Regions from separate parts of the Nocardioides fonticola genome, predicted to be linked through region 1. Evidence: predicted binding sites of a transcription regulator. Region 1 holds the regulator's gene; each other region holds the start of a gene.
What was found. The regulator LexA, encoded in region 1, represses DNA repair genes until DNA is damaged. The targets are predictions, from matches to a motif close to TCGAACANNTGTTCGA.

Region 1 (3,234 bases):
CGGGTTCGGGCACCTCGATTTCGCGACCGGCATGGCCGACGGACGGCGCCCCGGCCCGCGCGGGCCCCGGCCGGGACGGCGCGAGGGGCGGGCCTACGGGCCCGCCCCTCGTCTTCCCCTACTCGTCGGCCGGGGTCGAGGCGACCGACGATGTTCGTGCGCGTTCCTGCGCGTGCCGGCACGCGCGAGGCGCGATGTCAGTTCGCGGGAACCACCAGGCGCTGACCAGCGGTGACCTCGGCGCTGTCGAGGGCGTTGAGCCGCTCGATCCGCTCGACCATGCCCCGGACGTCGCCCTCGTCGGTACGGGCGGCGGCGATGTCCCACAGCGTCTGGCCCGAGCGGACGATCAGGGTCTGGGTCGGCTCGGCCGTACCGGGCTCCTGAGTGGCCACCGAGCCACCCGAGAGGGCGACGCCGACGCCCAGGACGATCGCCAGCGAGAGCAGCAGCACCACGAGCCGGCCGCGCCGGGTGAGGCGGACCCCGCCGGAGGCCGGACGAGCGGGCCGGCGAGACGCCACCGCAGCGGCGGCGCGGGGGGCGGCGGACGCGCCGCTGGCGGCGGGAAGGATGAGGGTGGTGGCCATCGGGTGCTCCTCGGGGAAGGTCGGTGCACGGGGTTCGATCGGTCGATCAGCTGGTGCGGATCGATGTCTATCGGCGAGGACCGACAGAACCGGATCGGCTCGGAGGTTCTCGCACAGACGTTCGATCTGCGTTCGAGGTTAGATCAGGTGTTCGATCGAACACAAGAGCGAAACGCCGTCGACTTCGCACGGATGTTCGAGATGTCGGGCAGCCTGTCGACGACACGCCGGTATCGAACAGATGTTTGAATGCCGCCGTCGTGACCGTTACCGTCGGCCCATGCCGAGCAAGAAGTCCAGCGACAACCCCCGTGCGACCTCCGGCGAGACCGTCACCGAGCTCCCCGACGGGCCGCCCGACGCCACGGGCCTGACCCAGCGCCAGCTGAAGGTGCTCGCCACCATCAAGGAGGCCATCGAGAAGCGCGGCTTCCCGCCGAGCATGCGCGAGATCGGCCAGGCCGTCGGCCTGACCAGCACCTCGAGCGTCGCCCACCAGCTGCGGGTGCTGGAGGAGAAGGGCTTCCTCAAGCGCGACGCCAACCGCCCCCGTGCCCTCGAGGTCTTCCTGCCCGAGGTCCTCGCGGCTCGGCGCTCGATCTCCTCCGGCGACGACACCGGTCCCGACACCACCGGCATCGGCGACGTCGTCCCGGCGGCCGCGCTGGTGCCCGTCGTGGGCCGCATCGCCGCCGGCGGTCCGATCCTCGCCGAGGAGCAGGTGCAGGACGTCTTCCCGCTGCCCAAGCAGCTGGTGGGCGAGGGGCAGCTCTTCCTCCTCCAGGTCGTCGGCGACTCGATGATCGAGGCCGCGATCTGCAACGGCGACTACGTCGTCGTCCGCAAGGAGCAGACCGCCGACAACGGCCAGATCGTGGCCGCCCTCCTCGACGGGGAGGCCACGGTGAAGACCCTCCAGCGCCGCGACGGCAAGGTCTGGCTCATGCCCCACAACGCCGCCTACGACCCGATCGACGGCACGCACGCGCAGATCATCGGCGTGGTCACCGCGGTCCTGCGCCGCGTCTGATCCAGCACGCGTGCATCGAGCGCCGGGTGGGATCCGTCCCACCCGGCGCTCGTGCGTGAGACAGTGGTGACGTGGCTCACTCGGCGCGATCCCGGCTCCTGTCCCTCCCCGCTGCGGGCCTCCTGGCCCTCGGCCTGCTGTCCGGCCCCTCCTCCGCGGCCGACGCCGCCGATGCCTCACCCGCGTCCGGCTCGCCCGCCGCGGACAGCGCGCGCACCCGCGCCGAGCACGCCCTCGATGCCGCCCGCGACCTCCTCGGCGGCTCCGCCGACACCGCCGCCCGCCGCACGCGCTCCCCGCACTCCGGGGACGACGCCAGCACGGTGCTGCGCGAGCTCGCCCTGACCGCCTCGGCCCTCCCGGCAGCCCAGCGGAGCCAGGCCCGAGCGCTCCTGGCCCGTCCCTCGACCAACCAGGTCTACTGCTCCGCGAGCCTGTGCGTGCACTGGTCCACCAGCTTCCTGGGCGGCTCCTCGATCGACACCACCGACGCCGACGGCGACGGGGTGCCCGACTACGTCGAGACCGTGGCGAGCACCGTGGCGAAGGTCCAGCGTCTCTACCGGGCGGCCGGCTACCGCGCCGTCCTCAGCGACCAGGGCGCCGGCGGCAACGACCTGCCCGACCTCTACCTGGAGGACCTCGGCTCCCAGGGGCTCTACGGCTACTGCACGACCGACGAGTCGGTGCCGGCGAACGGCCCCTACGACGTGTGGGCCTACTGCTCGCTCGACAACGACTACGCCACGAGCCAGTTCCCGACCAACACGCCCCTGGAGAACCTGCGGGTGACGGTCGCGCACGAGTACTTCCACGCCGTCCAGTACGCCTACGACGTCGCCGAGGACCCCTGGCTCCTGGAGGCGACCGCCACCTGGGCCGAGGACGAGGTCTTCGACGGCGTCGACGACAACCGGCAGTACCTGCCCGCCGGTCCGCTCGGCGACCCGCGCTCGAGCATGGACCTCTTCGAGGGCGCCCGCCCCTACGGCGACTGGCTCTTCATCCGCTACCTCACCGAGCGCTTCCCGAGGCGCTCCGGCCCGCTGCCGGTGCTCGTGCGCCACATCTTCCAGCTGGCCGACGGCAGCCGGGGCGCGCCCGACCTCTACTCCCTCCAGGCCATCGACAAGGTGCTGCGCCGCGACCACGGCATCGACCTCGCACGCGCCTTCGCGGACTTCTCCGCGGCGAACACCCATCCGGCGTCGGTCTACAGCGAAGGCGAGGCGTACCGGCCCGCACCCCTGTGGACGCGCGGCTCGCTCGGGCCGAGCCGGCGCAGCTCCGGGTGGCAGAGCACCTCGCTCGACCACCTGACGTCGGCGACCATCCGCTTCGATCCCGCCTCGGGATTGCGCGCGTCGTCCTGGCGCCTGCGCCTCGATCTCGACCTGCCCGACACCGCGCGCGGATCGGCCGCGGTCGTGACGACCCGCACGGCGAACGGTCGGTTCCGCGACGTCCCCGTGCGGCTCGACCGCTCCGGCGACGCCCGCGTGCGCGTGCCGTTCTCGGTGCGCGACGTGCGCTACGTCACGGTCACCCTCGTCAACGGCAGCCGCCGCCTGGACTGCGACCAGAACACCGACTACGCCTGCCAGGGCGATCCCC
Region 2 (3,234 bases), on a different contig from region 1:
TGCTCTTCGGTGCCGCGGCCCTGGTCGTGCTGGTCGCGCTCGCCGCCCCGGTGCTCGGCCTGCGCACCGCGATGCCCTCGATCAAGGTGCTGCCCGAGGACGCCTCCGCCCGCGTCGGGTACGACGTCGTCCAGGCCGCCTTCGGGGACGGCGCCCCCGGCACGCTCCAGGTGATCGCGCCGGCCGCCGAGGCCGACGCGACGGCGTCCGCCCTGGCCGCCGACCCGGGGATCGCCGGCGTCATGCCCGCGATGCCGGCCGCCGACGACTCCGGACTCGTGCTGATCCAGGCCGTGCCCACCGTCGACCCCTCCGACCCTGGGCTCGCCGCGACCGTCGACCGCCTCCGCGCCGACCTGCCGTCCGGCGCCCAGGTGGGCGGCGCCGCGGTGGAGAACCTCGACCTGAAGACCCAGCTGGACGCCTCGACGCCGCTGGTCATCGGCGTCGTCCTCGCCCTGGGGTTCCTGCTCCTGCTCATCGCCCTGCAGGCACCGCTCATCGCCCTGCTCGGCACCCTGGTCAGCCTGCTCTCGACCGCCGCCGCCTTCGGCGTCGCCCGGCTCGTCTTCCAGGAGGGCTGGGGCACCGGCCTCATGGGTTTCGAGCACCAGGGCTTCCTCGACGCCTGGGCCCCGGTGTTCTTCTTCGCGATGATCTTCGCGATCGCGATGGACTACACGGTGTTCCTGCTCGCCTCGGCCAAGGAGCACTACGAGCGCTCGGGCGACCCGAAGGAGGCCATGGTGGGCGCCGTCGCCCACTCCGGCCGCGTCATCTTCGCCGCCGGCGCCGTCATGGTGGCCGTGTTCTTCACCTTCTCCCTCGCCGGCCCGCTGCCGCCCAAGGAGATGGGCATCGTGCTCGGCACCGCCGTCCTGCTCGACGCCTTCCTCGTGCGGCTCGTGCTGCTGCCGGTGCTCCTGCGCCTCACCGGCACCGCCGCCTGGGCCGTGCCCGGCTGGCTGCGCCGCGTGCTGCCCGAGATCCACTTCTCCCACGGCTGATCGATCGACCTACGAAGGAGTCACCCATGTGTCGAGCCGTCCGATGCCGCCGCTGCGGCAAGACCACCTGGTCGGGCTGCGGCCAGCATGTCGCCCAGGTGATGGCGGGCGTCCCGAAGGCCGATCGTTGCGCCGGCCATGAGGCAGAGCCGCGGCGGGGGGTGTGGGCGAGGTTGCGGGGGGAGCGGTAGGGGCGCTTCCCCGGGGGGCCCTGGCGCCGGGGTGCTGCGGTGGTCGAGGTGCGGGGTGCTCTGGCGTCGAGCCGCTCCGGTGGTCGAGGTGCGAGGCGCCCCGGCGCCGAGCCGCGAGACCCGGCGAGGTGGACGCTGACGGCGGGGACGCCGTCGTCGCTCGGTGTCGGCTCCCGGCTACGGCGTTCGCTTCGGGTGAAAGACGCTGGCTATGGCGGTGCCGGGTGGCTCTCGGTGTTCGGGTCGCCGTTCGCTCCGGGTTGAAAGGCGCTGGCTACGTGGGCGGGCGGTTGCGCTCGGCGTTCGGGTCGCCGTCGGCATTGGGTTGAAAGGCGCCAGCTACGCAGGTGGGCGGTTGCCGCTGACTCTCGGGTGCGGGGGTCTCGCGGCTCGCATGCGCTCGCACCTCGACCACCGATCGCTTCCGGTGGTCGAGGTGCGAGGCGCCCCGGCGCCGAGCCGCGAGACCCAGCAAGACGACCGCTCGCAGTAGGGACGATCTACGGCTCCCGGCCGGTGGCTGAGGTGCCCGAGCCCCCAGGCGAGGGTCTCGAAGCCCAGCAAGCCGCACAGCAGCCGAAACCCGCGACATTCAGTCGCCCAGAACCCTTGTCTTCGAACACATGTTCGAGTAGACTGAGGCATGGCCTCCACCCCCCACCAGGAAGAACTGGACCCGCGTGACCCGCGGTCCCTCCTGGTCCACGCACGCGACGCGCGTGCCGCCGAGGAGGCCCACGGTCGCGAGGTCTTCATCGCCGCCGCACGCTGGGCACTCGCCCACCCCGCGGCTGACGAATGGGACAGTGCGTGTGTTCCCGGCACCGAACGCGAACTCGCCATCGCCGGCCAAGGAGCACCCCTGGTCGCGGAGTTCTGCATCGACGAGTTCGCTGCCGCCATCGGCCTGTCCACCGACGCCGGGCACTACTACATCGGCGACGCCCTCGAACTCGCTGCTCGCCTTCCCCGGTGCTGGCGACGGGTGGAGGCTGGTCAGGTGCCGGTGTGGCGGGCCCGCAAGATCGCCCAAGCCACCCGCCTCCTCTCACCCGAAGCCGTCGCGTTGGTCGACCAGCGGTTGGCGTCGTTCGCGCACTCCATCGGTGGACGCGGGATCGAGCAGACAGTGAGAGCAGCTGAAGCAGAAGTCGACCCCGAGGTCCTGCGTGCGAGGCGCGAAGCGGCTGACGACAAGCGGCACGTGACCATCTACTCCCGGCACGTCGACTTCCACGGCAGGGTCGACATCGAAGGCGCCCTCGACCTCGCCGACGCCCTCGACCTCGAGGACGCCCTCGCCGCCATCGCCGCCCAACTCAAGGACCTCGGCTGCACCGAATCCCTCGACGCCCGACGCGCCATGGCCCTCGGCGAACTCGCCCGACGCGAAACACCCCTGACCTTCGACGCGGCTGGCGAGGTGGGGCCGCCGGCGCGGTCCAAGCGGACCCTCCAGCTCTACGTCCACATCAGCCACGCACCCGGCCAGAACCCCTTCGGTACGGCCGCTCGTGTGGAGAACACCCGCACCGTCCTCGACCTCGACACCCTGCGCAGTTGGTGCGCTGACGCTGACACCCAACTCCACGTCCGACCCGTCCTCGACCTCGCCGAACACCGGTCGAGCGAGTCCTACGAGATCCCCACCCGGCTCCGCGAACAGGTGATCCTCCGAGACGTCACCTGCGTCTTCCCCCACTGCACCAGGCCGGCACGCAGCGCCGACATCGACCACATCGTCCCGTGGGACGAAGGCGGAACCACCAGTACAGAGAATCTCGCCGCGCTCTGCAGACATCACCACCGCATCAAGACCCACCACGGCTGGACCTACACACCCGTCGATCCGAACGACACCAGCGGCCCACCCGGCAGCTACCGCTGGACCAGCCCCCACGGCCAGCAGTACCTCCGCACACCCACCGGCACCACGCAGCTCACCACGACAGCCTGAACCCCACCCGGGTTCGGGCCCGTCGTGCTGCTATCGAGCGCGGCCGGGCGGTCGGTCACCCACCTGCACCTGCCCGAGG
Region 3 (3,234 bases), on a different contig from region 1:
TGCTGGTGTAGGTCCAGCCGTGGTGGGTCTTCACACGATGGTGATGTCGACACAGGGCGGCGAGATTGTCTGTGCTGGTGCTTCCGCCTTGATCCCAGGGGACGATGTGGTCGATGTCGGCTGATCTGGCGGGCCTGGTGAAGTGGGGGAAGACGCAGGTGACGTCTCTGAGGATCACCTGTTCCCGGAGGAGTGTGGGGATCTCGTAGGACTCGCTCGACCGGTGTTCGGCGAGGTCGAGGACGGGTCGGACGTGGATCTGGGTGTCGGGGTCGGTGCACCAGGACCGGAGGGTGTCGAGGTCGAGGGCGGTGCGGGTGTTCTCGACCCGAGCGGCCGTACCGAAGGGGTTCTCGCCGGGGGCGTGGCTGATGTGGACGTAGAGCTGGAGGGTCCGCTTGGACCGGACCGGCGGCCCCACCTCGCCAGCCGCGTCGAAGGTCAGGGGTGTTTCGCGTCGTGCGAGTTCGCCGAGTGCCATGGCCCGGCGGGCGTCCAACGACTCCTCACAGCCGAGGTCTTTCAGTTGGGCAGCGACGGCCGCGAGGGCGTCTTCGAGATCCAACGCGTCGGCGAGGTCGAGGGCTCCTTCGATGTCGACCCTGCCGTGGAAGTCGACGTGGCGGGAGTAGATGGTGACGTGTCGCTTGTCGTCGGCCGCTTCGCGCCTGGCCTTGAGGAGCTCGGGGTCGGCTTCTGCTTCGGCTGCCTTGACGGTCTGTTCGATGCCGCGTCCGCCGATGGAGTGCGCGAACGACGCCAGGCGTTGATCGACGAGAGCGACGGCTTCGGGTGAGAGGAGTCGGGTGGCTTGGGCGATCTTGCGTGCCCGCCACACCGGCACCTCGCCGGCCTCCACCCGTCGCCAGCACCGGGGCAGACGGGTGGCGAGTTCGAGGGCGTCGCCGATGTAGTAGTGCCCCGCGTCGGTGGACAGGCCGATGGCGGCGGCGAACTCGTCGATGCAGAACTCCGCGACGAGGGGTGTACCTTGGCCGGCGATGGCGAGGGTGCGTTCGGTGCCGGGGACACACGCGCTGTCCCATTCATCGACGGCCGGGTGCGCGAGGGCCCAGCGTGCGGCGGCGATGAACACGGATCGTTCGGCGTCCTCGGCCACCACCCGCGCATTGCGCGCGAGGACCAGGAGGGACCGCGGGTCACGCGGGTCCGCAAGCTCGGGGAGATCCTGGTGTGGGGTGGTGGAGGCCATGCCTCAGCCTACTCGAACACATGTTCGAATACAAGGGTTCGGAGGGCTGAATCTCGCTGGTCCTGGCTGCCATTCGGGTGTCTGGGCTTCGAGGCCCTCGCCCGGGGGCTCGGCCACCTCAGCCACCGGGCGGGAGCCGCAGATCGTCCCTGCTGTCGGCGTCCATCTTGCTGGGTCTCGCGGCTCGGCGCTGGGGCGCCTCGCACCTCGACCACCGGTCCGGAGGCATCGCCGGTGGCTGAGGTGCGAGCGAAGCGAGCCTCGAAGCCCGGTGAGACGAGCAGCAGCCGGAACCCCACCCGCGTAGCCGGCGCCTTTCGACCCAACGCCGACGGCGACCCGACAGGCGACAGCGCCCACCCACCTGCCTAGCCGGCGCCTTTCGACCCAACGCCGACGGCGACCCGAACACCGAGAGCAACCCGGCACCCACGTAGCCGGCGCCTTTCAACCCGAAGCAGGCGGCGACCCGACAGGCGACAGCGCCACCCACCGCCCTAACCGGAGCCTTTCCCCGAAGCGAACAAGGAAGCCGGGAGCAGACACCGAGCAACGACGACCTCTCCACCGTCAGCAGTCATGCCGCCGGGTCTCGCGGGCTCGGCGCCAGGGCGCCTCGCACCTCGACCACCGGAGGACGACCAACCCCTCAGACCGCCGTCGTCACGATCGTCGCGGCGTCCGGGCGCACGTCGTCCCGGGGAGCGGTGGTGGTGACGGCGACCCCGTGCAGGGCGCGGGGGTGCGGGCGCCCGACGGGGGTGCCGGCGGCGATGCCGGCGCTCCAGACCGACGGGTCGGCCGACGCCGACCCCGACGGCGCCGTCGGCGCCTGCCCCTGCTGGCCCTGCTGCCCGAGCTGTCCCGGCTGGCCCGGCATCTGCCCGAACTGCCCCTGCTGCCCGCCCTGCTGTCCCCCGAACTGCCCGCCGAACTGCCCACCCATCTGACCGGGGAAGCCGCCCCCGCCCGGGCCGCGGAAGCCGCCCGGGCCGCCGAAGCCGCCCTGTCCGCCACCGGTGACGGCGCCGAGCACGGCGGCTCCGGCGCCGCCGAGGGCGACGGAGACCAGCGAGACAGCCGCGACGCCGCGCCAGCCGAGCTGGCGTTGCGAGAGCGGCACGCGCGCTGCGGGACCGGAGGCAGGGGGAGCGGAGGCAGGGGGAGCGGAGGCAGGGGGAGCGGCGTCGGTGGAGGTCGTCATGGCGACCACCGTGGAGCCGCAGCCTGTGCGCATCCTGTGGGATCCACCGGCCCCGGCTGGGAGCCGCGCGCCCTCAGCGAAGGGCGATCAGCGAAGGGCGATCAGTGAGGACCGATCAGCCCACCAGGTCGCGCACGGCCAGCGACGCCATCACCATCGCGCTGCCGAGCGGCGCCCCGGGGCCGGGATAGAACGGCCCGAAGAGGGACGCCGCCGCGTTGCCGCACGCGTAGAGGCCCGGCACCGCAGTGCCGTCGGGACGCAGGGCGCGACCCTCGGCGTCGATGCGCACCCCGCCCTTGGTGCCCAGGTCGGAGAGCACGAAGCGCGCGGCGTAGAACGGCGCGACCTCGACCGGGCACAGGGCCCGGTTCGGGCCGGGGCTCTCGCCGAAGGCGAAGAACGTGTCGTACTCGTCCTCGCCCCGGCCGAAGTCCTCATCGACCCCGCTGTGACAGAACCCGTTGAACCGCTCGACCTGCTCGACCAGCACGGCGGCGTCCATGCCGAGGTGCAGCGCGAGGTCGGCGATGGTGTCGGCTCGCACCCAGGTGCCGGCGGCGAGATGAGCCTCGGGGTCGCCCTCCGGCATCGCGATCGCCGGCAGCCGCCCGCCCTCGCGGGAGTCGAAGACGAACCACGACGGCACCCGTTCGGCGGCCTGCGCCATCACCCGCCCGAACCGGTCGTAGGGCAGGCACTCGTTGCCGTAGCGGCGACCCGACCGGTCGACCATGAGGCCGCTGCGGAAGCCCAGGGTGAACGAGCCGCCGCCGTCCGGCTGCTCCAGGCCCGGGCAGAACCAGCCGAGGCCGGT

Region 2: ABD671_RS16815 (HNH endonuclease signature motif containing protein) is a predicted target of LexA. The motif match lies at 1,814-1,829, and genes of this name have one in related genera.
Region 3: ABD671_RS10875 (HNH endonuclease signature motif containing protein) is a predicted target of LexA. The motif match lies at 1,226-1,241, and genes of this name have one in related genera.

Annotation. Positions count from the first base shown of each region.
Region 1 is NZ_BAAAZH010000003.1:83,196-86,429, reverse strand. Features, by position in the region: gene ABD671_RS02430 (LysM peptidoglycan-binding domain-containing protein) at 198-590, opposite strand; gene lexA (transcriptional repressor LexA) at 871-1,620, shown strand; gene ABD671_RS02420 (MXAN_6640 family putative metalloprotease) at 1,692-3,234, shown strand, end outside.
Region 2 is NZ_BAAAZH010000026.1:44,977-48,210, forward strand. Features, by position in the region: gene ABD671_RS16810 (MMPL family transporter) at 1-1,007, shown strand, start outside; gene ABD671_RS16815 (HNH endonuclease signature motif containing protein) at 1,842-3,155, shown strand; gene ABD671_RS16820 (hypothetical protein) at 3,186-3,234, opposite strand, start outside.
Region 3 is NZ_BAAAZH010000014.1:47,479-50,712, forward strand. Features, by position in the region: gene ABD671_RS10875 (HNH endonuclease signature motif containing protein) at 1-1,213, opposite strand, end outside; gene ABD671_RS10880 (hypothetical protein) at 1,863-2,417, opposite strand; gene ABD671_RS10885 (FAD-dependent oxidoreductase) at 2,533-3,234, opposite strand, start outside.